DNA from 3 places in the Pseudoalteromonas sp. NZS11_1 genome. Region 1 is predicted to be linked to each of the others. Evidence: predicted binding sites of a transcription regulator. Region 1 holds the regulator's gene; each other region holds the start of a gene.

Region 1 (3,286 bases):
AAGTACGTTATGATGTATCTAAGCGTTTTTTAACGCTTGTTGGTAATGCACAAGTATCGCAAGCGGGACAAAAAATAAATGCTAAAAGCATTACCTACGATATAGAGCAGCAGCTAATCAGTGCCGAAAAAGATGAAAACTCAACTGACCGCGTTCACACAATTTTAGTGCCAATCGAGACTAAAAAAAGTAAAAAAAGCGACAAAGGTCAACCATGAGTACATTAAAAGCAGAGCTATTAGCAAAGAGCTATAAAGGCCGTGAAGTTGTAAAAAACGTCGGCCTTGAAGTCAAAGCTGGCAGTATTGTTGGCTTACTTGGCCCTAACGGCGCAGGTAAAACCACCACGTTTTATATGATAGTAGGACTTGTACCTAGCGACAAAGGTAAAATATCGATAGACGATAACGATATTACTCTTTTACCTATGCATAGTCGTGCTAGATTAGGCATTGGCTACTTACCGCAAGAGTCTTCAATATTCAGAAAGCTGACTGTTTATCAAAACTTAATGGCCATTTTAGAAACGCGCAAAGAGTTAAATAAACAAGCTAGAGAAGACACTCTCGATAAATTATTAGATGAATTTAGCATACAACACATTCGTGATAGCCAAGGTATGGCATTGTCAGGTGGCGAACGTCGTCGTGTTGAAATAGCACGTGCGCTGGCAGCAGATCCTAAATTTATATTACTGGATGAACCATTTGCAGGTGTTGACCCGATTTCGGTATTAGACATAAAGAAAATAATAGAACATCTTAAAAATCGTGGGATTGGTGTATTAATTACCGATCATAACGTAAGAGAAACCCTTGATGTTTGTGAAAAAGCCTACATTGTTTCTCATGGGGAGCTGATTGCATCAGGTACTCCAGAACACGTATTAAATGATAAAACAGTACGCGATGTTTACTTAGGCGAGCAATTTAGGCTGTAACATTTACGCCATGTCTTTAAGCATCTGCTAGTATTAATTATAACAACATAAAAGGATTGTTAGAGATACATGAGGCAATCACTACAGCTGCGCATGGGCCAGCAACTTACAATGACTCCACAGCTGCAACAAGCTATTCGTTTGTTGCAACTCAGTACATTGGATCTCCAGCAAGAAATACAAGAAGCTCTCGACAGCAACCCGCTATTAGAGGTTGAAGAAGCAGACTATTCAGAAGACGCTGCAGGTAAAAACGAGCAAAAAGCAGATACAGATGACATAACTGTTAGCGCATCTGCCGATGATGTTCCAAGCGAATACGAACAAGATAGTGGTGAAGCACTTGCAAAAGACACGCTAAGTGACGACATGGCTATGGATGTTAGTTGGGATGAGTACATGAGTGCCGCCCCAGCAGCATCATCGGGTCCGATGCCTGAAGACGAATCAATATACCAAGGCGCCTCTACTGAAACGCTCCATGAGTATTTAATGTGGCAGTTACAACTAACGCCATTTAGCCCTACAGACGAAGCTATTGCTATTGCTATTGTAGAAGCCGTCGATGATTCAGGTATTTTAACACTAAGCTGCGAAGAGATTTTAGAAAGCTTTAATCAAGAAAACGAAGATGATAACGAAGTCGAACTTGATGAAATTGAAGCTGTATTAAAACGCATCCAACTGTTTGATCCTGTTGGTATTGCTGCACGTAGTTTACAAGAGTGTTTATGTATTCAGCTTAACCAGTTTGATAAAGAAACACCTTACATTAATGAAACAAAAATGATTTTAACCGAGCATATTGATTTATTAGCTGCTCGTGACTATCGTACATTAATGAAGAAAACCAAGCTCAAAGAAGAAGAGCTTAAAGAAGTAATGACATTAATACATACTCTTAGCCCTAAACCTGCAGATACTATTGTAAGAGAAGAATCTGAGTATGTTATTCCAGACGTGTCAGTTAAAAAAATTAAAGGCCGCTGGGTTGTTGAATTAAACCCAGATAGCATGCCTAAAATTCGTGTTAATAGCCAATACGCTGCAATGTCTCGCACTGTAAAATCCAGTGGTGACAGCCAGTTTATTCGCTCGCATTTACAAGAAGCTAAATGGTTTATTAAAAGCTTAGAAAGTAGAAACGACACGCTATTAAAAGTAACAAATTGTATTGTTAAACAACAACAAGGCTTTTTTGAACACGGTCCTGAAGCCATGAAACCAATGGTTTTAAATGATGTTGCTGAAATGGTAGAAATGCACGAATCAACAATTTCGCGCGTAACAACCCAAAAGTATATGCATACACCCCGTGGTATATTTGAGCTTAAATACTTTTTCTCAAGCCATGTAAGCACCGAAAACGGTGGTGAATGTTCATCTACAGCAATCCGTGCGCTTATCCGAAAATTAATCGCAGCAGAAAACTCAGCAAAACCATTGAGTGATAGCAAAATAGCGGATATATTGGCTGAGCAAGGAATTAAAGTAGCGAGACGTACAATCGCAAAATACCGCGAATCTCTGGCTATTCCACCGTCAAATCAACGTAAAAGTTTGATTTAAGACGCAAAAAAAGAGGGTAATGCTTATGCAACTAAACTTAACTGGTCGTCACGTAGAATTAACCGATTCACTAAGAGACTATATTAATACCAAATTTGCGAAGCTAGAAAGACACTCTGATCATATTAATAATGTTCATGTCATTCTCGATGTAGAAAGATTAAATCAAAAAGCAGAAGCCACCATACACGTAAGCGGTGCTGAGTTATTTGCCTCTACAGAACATCAAGATATGTATGCCGCCATTGACTCGTTGATCGACAAGCTCGATCGACAAGTAATTAAACACAAAGAGAAGCTTGCTCGACACTAATATGATGAAATTAAGCTCACTTATATGCCAGGACTGCAGCAAAGCTGCGGTCCTTTTTAATAGCAAAAAAAGAATTTTAGAGTTCATTAGCGAACTTGCTCACGACAAACTTCCGTATTTACCGCAACAAGATATTCTTAATGCTTTAATGAGCAGAGAAAAATTGGGTAGTACAGGTATAGGGCGTGGCATTGCCATTCCTCATGGAAGAATGAGCGGTGCAGAAGAGCCTTTGGCTTTAGTACTCGTTAGCGAAACTCCAATAAATTTTGATGCAATCGATAATCGCCCTGTTGATATTTTCGTCGCACTCATCGTACCAGATGGCGATAACCAGCAGCACTTAAAGACTCTAGCAACCATTGCTGATAAACTAAACAATAAAGATTTTTGTAAACAGTTACGCAGTGCAAAATCAGATACTGAGCTTTACCAAGTTATTGTCAATCAATCATAGTTTTATA
Region 2 (3,286 bases), on a different contig from region 1:
TGAAAAGAACATTTACCTGTTTTTAACCAACGTTTAGCATTTACGTCGCCAATACCAATATCTAAATCGGTGGGTGATATGTTGATATCCCCCATGACAATTACATCTTGATCGGGTGTGTGATTGGTTTCAAGGTGTGTCATTAAATCTTTATAAAATTGACGTTTATAAGGGAATTTAGTTTCGTGATTAATATTATCACCTTGTGGGAAATAGCCATTCATGACAGTAAGATCGCGACCGTTTTTTTGTTCAACAGTGACGCTTATCATGCGTTTTTGCGATTCATCTGTATCGGTGACAAAACCTTTTAAGACCGATTTAGGCTCTTTTTTGCATAACATAGCTACGCCATAATGCGCTTTTTGACCATGAAAGTAGACGTGATATCCCATTTTTTGTACATCTTCTAATGGGAATGCTTCGTCGTGAACTTTAATCTCTTGCAAGCCAATAACGTCTGGTTGATGTTTGTCGATAATTGCTTGTAATTGGTGAAGACGAGCACGCAGACCATTGATATTGAAAGAAATCACTTTCATAAAATTTACCTTAAAATTGGTTCTATTTAATAGCTTAAATTGTATCAGTAAATACGCGTACATAACATGACTGAATTGAGATAATAGCTGCGTAAATGTTGATCAAATGATGGGTGAAGTTTAAACATTGTGAATACAATATTAATTATTTAAATAAATAAAAAATTCAATTGAACTTAACTTTATTGAATATATAATGCGCGAAATTCACTTGTTTAGCTCGTTCAAATAGGATCTCTCATGAAAACACAACTACTTTTAGCCACTGCTTTACTAGCATCTGCAACTGCGTCAGCACAAAGCAATACTTACTTTAGCCAAGATAACAAAATTGAGTCTAAGTTATGCGTACTAAGTGCAAACGAAGGCTTTAGCGTTGCTCGTAAAGAAGCTGCCCAGCACGGTGTTTACCTATCTCGTTTTTCTAAAAGCATTTTATGTAATGGCGAAGATATTCGTGATATTGCTAAAAAAACGACATTAAGCAACGCATCAGTTGAGAAAGTAGAAGTATTTGCAAAAGACGCTCAACAAGAAACTCAACTATGTATGACGGCTTTAAAACAAGGTTTAGCACCTGTTCGTCAAAAAATTGGTAACCTGAACTCATTAAAATGTAATGGTCAAAACGTTACTGAGTTTGTTAAGCGCTACCAAAACGCAGCAATCTAATTGTTAGCTTAACTATATAAGTAAAATTGAAATACCTGGTTTTTACCGGGTATTTTTTTGCAAAAATTACAAGGTAGTTTGCAAAGCTTGCAAGCTTAACTTATTGAAACTGCTTAATAAATATACCGAATGAGATTAAGTTATTGATTATTATAAGTTAACTATTATTGGCATTAGATTTGTATTAGTTAAAGTGACATTTAATTAATTACGAAGGATACGTCTTATGAAAAAGTTAACATTAGCAGCCACTATTTTAGCATCATTAAGCCTAGCGGCTTGTTCATCTAATCAAGGTCTTGAAAGAATAGATAGTGACTTTGCAAGTTTAGATAATGATAGCGATGGCTACATCTCAAAAGTTGAAGCTGATGACGATAGCATTTGGGGCCATTTTTCAAATATTGATACCAATATGGATAACGAAATTAGCCGCAAAGAATTTAACACTTACATGAAGTTAAACAATGGTAAAGTAGCTACTGATTCTGAAGTAAGTGAGTCGGCATTTAAAGCTGAAATTGCTAAATTCGATAAAATTGAAAGCAGCTTTGCAAGTCTAGATAACGACAGCAATGGCTATATCTCGGTAGTTGAAGGTAACGATGATGATATTTCAAATCATTTTGGTTATATGGATAAAAACCAAGATAAGCGGATCAGTAAAAGCGAGTTTATGGGTTACATTAAAAAATATGGTAACGCAGTAGCTGAAGATGATGCATTAGAAGCCATTAAACACAGCTAATAGTTGTCATTTTAATAAGCAACAAAGAAGCCAGTGCTAGTCACTGGCTTTTTTGTGTTTTAAATTTAGTTATTTGATAGATATATTTTCCTAGTTTGGTGTTGTTCTGTCATAATAGATGGCTGTGTATTTTTATTTGTTAAGAGTGTGTATGGCGGGTCGACGAATTAGTGATGAACAACTAGTTGAGATCATTGAAGCAGCTATTTTTGTTGCAGATAAGCCTGTTAGTAAACGCCACATTAAAGACATCGTATTAATAGATTTAGCTATTTCTATGGCACGAATAAATGACGCAATAGATACAATACAAGAACATTTTCAAACTCGTGGTATTCGCTTAGTTGAGGTTGGTAGTGGGTATCGGTTTCAGGCATGCAGTAGTTTAAGCCCTTGGTTAAATAACTTGTGGCAAGAACGTGCACCAAAATACTCGCGTGCTTTACTGGAAACAATATCACTTATTGCATACAGGCAGCCCATTACACGCGGCGAAATTGAGCAAGTAAGAGGTGTTACTACGGGTTCGAATATTATTAAAACCTTACTCGAAAGAGAGTGGGTTAAAGTGGTAGGGCATAAAGAGGTTCCGGGTAAGCCGGCTTTATATGCAACTACTAAGCAATTTTTAGATTATTTTTCGTTAACTGGGCTTGAAAATTTACCTGCGTTGCCAACAGAGCAGCAAAGTAAAATTAACCAGTTATTGAGCGATCCTTCTGTGAGAGAACCATCCGAATGAGTATTATACAAGGTGAAAAGTTACAAAAAGTCTTAGCCCGTGCAGGCGTAGGCTCACGCCGTGAAATGGAAAAATACATTGACGCAAACCGCGTTAGTGTAAACGGTAAAGTGGCAAAGTTAGGTGACCGTGTTGAAGAAACCGATTTGATTCGTGTTGACGGACACAGTGTAAAAATTGAAGAAAAAGCAGACCGAATCTGTCGTGTGATTATGTATAACAAACCAGAAGGTGAGTTAAGCACACGTAAAGATCCTGAAGGACGTCGTACTGTATTTGATCGACTTCCGCGTATTGATGGCGATCGCTGGATTGCGGTTGGTCGACTAGACGTTAATACATCAGGTTTAATGCTTTTTACAAACGATGGTGAACTGGCAAACCGTTTAATGCACCCAAGCTATGAAGTAGAGCGTGAATACTCTGCGCGTGTATTTGGTGAAGTAACCAATGAAACGGTTAAAAACTTACTACGTGGTGTTGAGCTTGAAGATGGTCCAGCCAAATTCACGACTGTAACCCCTATGGGTGGCGAAGGCGTTAACCGTTGGTTTAACGTAACGTTAAATGAAGGGCGTAACC
Region 3 (3,286 bases), on a different contig from region 1:
TATTTCGTCTATTGGGTAGCTGCGACCGCTTGATTGAATTACAGGGCAGTCAAAAAACGCTGTATAACGCTCAGTATCAAGAGTTGCCGACATAAGCATAATGGTTAAATCTTCACGCAGCGCACTTTGGGTCTCGAGCGCAAAGGCAAGTGAGGTATCGGCTGCAATTGAACGCTCATGAAATTCATCAAATATCAGTAAATCAATATCGCTTAATTCGGGGTCGTTTTGCAACATGCGCGTTAGCATGCCTTCGGTGACTATTTCGAGGCGCGTATTAGCGCTTACTTTACTCTCGCCCCTAATCCGCAAACCCACACTTTGCCCAACACTCTCGTTTTGGCACTTTGCTAGGTAGCTGGCAATATTACGAGCAGCTAAACGGCGAGGCTCTAGCATTACAATACGTTTAAAATGCCCATCGCGCATTAGTTGCAGCGGCAACCACGTAGATTTACCCGCACCAGGCGGCGCTTGTAATAACGTAATAGGATTACTTTGTAATGTAGTAACGAGTTGTTGATATATGTCTTGAACCGGCAGCACAGCTATTTACCCTAAATTGCTTTGCAGGCATTGTAACAAAAAACCGCAGCGACACCGCGGTAGATGTTTATTAATAATTGCTATTAACTACCCGATACCATTCTAATTCGATCTGCAGGCACTCGTAATTGCTGCATTAAGTAAATTTTAAATGGTGCTTCGTAAGGTTGCTCATCAACCGCTTTTTGCATGCACAAAAGCCATGCGTCACTTTGCTCAATTCCTACATGTAGATGTTTGTGCGCTTGAGGAATGTTAATACTGCCAAAATGTTCAGCGTATAATTTAGGACCACCTAACCAGCCCGACAAAAAGTAAGCGAGCTTTTTACGTGATGCTGATAAATCTTTTGAATGCATACTCCTTATATTTTCAGCCTCTTTTAAAGCGTCCATATTATCGTAAAACGCATTCACCAATTGTGTAATACCTGCTAACTCACCTGCCATTTTGTATGAGCAGTCATCCACTCCGTATTCACACGTTTTTGTATTCATAACTCACTCAGGTTAACTACTTTGTTTAATACCTGCATATTAGCTTAAAACAAAAATTTAAGAATGAGTTACATCAAAGCGGCGTAACTTATGTCAGCAATAATTACAGGCTGCTATGTATATTTTTTAATAAATAGCGCAATATTAAAAACAAAATCGCTCAACATAAAAATATAACCAACTGATAATAAAAACAATAAAACCATTATTATTCCTTGGTACAAGGCTTGCTACTTTATAACTGACAGTTAATTCACTAACCTAAAGTAAGGATAAACTTATGAACAGCGATCGTATCGAAGGTAATTGGAAAGAACTTAAAGGTAAGGCTCAACAAAAATGGGGCGATCTTACCAACGACGATTTAGATAAAATTGAAGGTAGCCGTACAGAGCTAGTTGGTAAAATTCAGCAGCAATACGGTAAATCTAAAGAAGAAGCAGAGCGTGAAGTTGATGAGTTTGAAAAAGGTCGTTAAACCGCGTTAACCGCTTTTAAAAAAACCGCCATTTGGCGGTTTTTTTTGTTTAAGCTGTAGGTTATTTAGCTACGCTTTTAATTGGTTACCAATCGGTAACTGCCTAATACGCTTTCCGCACGCTGCAAAAATAGCATTACATAATGCTGGCGCATAAACTGGTGTAGACGGCTCGCCTACCCCTGCTGGTGGTGCATCACTTTGTACAATTTCAACGTCAATCTCAAGAGGTGAGTCGCTCATACGCGGTACGCGATAATCATGAAAATTACTTTGCTGTACGCGGCCTTTATCAAAGGTAATACCATCGCTGATTGCAGTTGTAATCCCGTAAATAGAGCCACCTTGGGTTTGGTTTTTAACGGTGTCGGTGTTTACAACCGTACCCGCATCAATGGCAACCCAAGATTTAATTACTTTTAAATCGCCAGCATCCGACACTTCTACCTCAACTACCGTAGCTACGTAAGTTAAAAAGCTTCTGTGTGCTGCTATTCCTAAACCTCGACCTTTAGGAAGCTCTCGCCCCCATTTACTCATGTCAGCTACTTTTTCAATCACATGGCGCAGTCTGCCAATATCTAGAGGATAAACCGCTTTATCGCCACCGTAATTATCGTATGTAGCATTTTGCTCAGTTACATCAACAATACGACTCGGACCTATCGTGTCTAGTAAATAGTCTTTTTGGTCACGACCGGCTTTGTGCGCTGCTTCGCCAATAAATGACTGAATAGCAAAGGCATGAAAAATATTTGATACAGAACGCATCCAACCAATTCGTGCTTTGGCAGGCGCATCACCGTTTTCTAACTTCATGTTAGGTGTGTTAATGGGGTTATCGGTAAATCCTAAACGCAGTTCAAAGCTCCCTGGCGTAGTCGCCCCTTCTGAAAAGGTAGAGGTAATTGGTGAAAACGCGGTGCGGTGTAAATACGATTCTATTGCGCCATTTTTATCTAGCGATGCTTCAATGTGCTGAGCCGAAACTGCATGGTAAAAACCATGTTGTATGTCGTCTTCACGCGTCCATTGAACACGAATAGGCTTGCCTACTTTCATTGAAAGGTAAGCTGCTTCAGCTGAAAAGTCAGGTTTTGATTTACGCCCAAAACCGCCCCCTAACATGGTAACGTTAACGTTAATTTTGCTCTCATCCATACCAAGCATTGCCGCCACTGTTTTCATATCGGCTTGTGGATTTTGCGTAGCAGCCCATATATCAACACTGTCTTTGTTGTACATAGCAGTTGCACAAGGTGGCTCCATTGGGGCTTGAGCAAGATGCGGCGCGTAATAATCAGCTACCAGTTTATTGCTCGATTTAGCCAACACGCCCATGGCATCGCCTTTATCACGTATATTTGCCTGTGGAGTTTGTACTGTTTTTAGTAATGACTTTTTAAATTCTTTTGAATTGTAATCGCCATTTTTGCCATCTTCCCACACTACTTTTAATGCTTTACGCCCTTGCCATGCAGCCCATGTGTTTTTAGCTATAATCGCAATGCCGCCTTTTGGCTGAAACTGCGGCGCGCCTTTTGGTGCAGGTATTTCAATAACATCTATAACGCCGTTTATCGCTTTTGTAGCACTGGCATCAAATGACTTAACAACACCGCCTACTACAGGCGGGCGTTCAATTATAGCCACCAGCGCTTGTGGTTCGCGTACATCGGCTGCAAATATTGCTTTACCTGTTACTAAATCGGCTAAATCTATGTGCGCCATGCCAGTATTAATGTAGCGCCATTCTTTGCGTGTT

What was found. Region 1 encodes sigma-54, which starts transcription at its own class of promoters, with help from an activator protein. Its sites were predicted from a motif close to GTTGGCACGNNNNTNGNNT; they were not measured.
Region 2: a site for sigma-54 is predicted at 1,381-1,399, ahead of I6F44_RS05780 (EF-hand domain-containing protein). Genes of this name have one in related genera too.
Region 3: a site for sigma-54 is predicted at 1,258-1,276, ahead of I6F44_RS15540 (CsbD family protein). Genes of this name have one in related genera too.

The regions. Positions count from the first base shown of each region.
Region 1 is NZ_JADYXK010000001.1:281,493-284,778, reverse strand. Features, by position in the region: gene lptA (lipopolysaccharide transport periplasmic protein LptA) at 1-218, shown strand, start outside; gene lptB (LPS export ABC transporter ATP-binding protein) at 215-940, shown strand; gene I6F44_RS01175 (RNA polymerase factor sigma-54) at 1,010-2,509, shown strand; gene hpf (ribosome hibernation promoting factor) at 2,535-2,822, shown strand; gene ptsN (PTS IIA-like nitrogen regulatory protein PtsN) at 2,827-3,279, shown strand.
Region 2 is NZ_JADYXK010000004.1:203,920-207,205, forward strand. Features, by position in the region: gene xthA (exodeoxyribonuclease III) at 1-542, opposite strand, end outside; gene I6F44_RS05775 (hypothetical protein) at 783-1,214, shown strand; gene I6F44_RS05780 (EF-hand domain-containing protein) at 1,441-1,962, shown strand; gene scpB (SMC-Scp complex subunit ScpB) at 2,114-2,704, shown strand; gene rluB (23S rRNA pseudouridine(2605) synthase RluB) at 2,701-3,286, shown strand, end outside.
Region 3 is NZ_JADYXK010000024.1:56,285-59,570, reverse strand. Features, by position in the region: gene hrpB (ATP-dependent helicase HrpB) at 1-546, opposite strand, end outside; gene I6F44_RS15545 (group II truncated hemoglobin) at 630-1,043, opposite strand; gene I6F44_RS15540 (CsbD family protein) at 1,324-1,521, shown strand; gene I6F44_RS15535 (xanthine dehydrogenase family protein molybdopterin-binding subunit) at 1,591-3,286, opposite strand, start outside.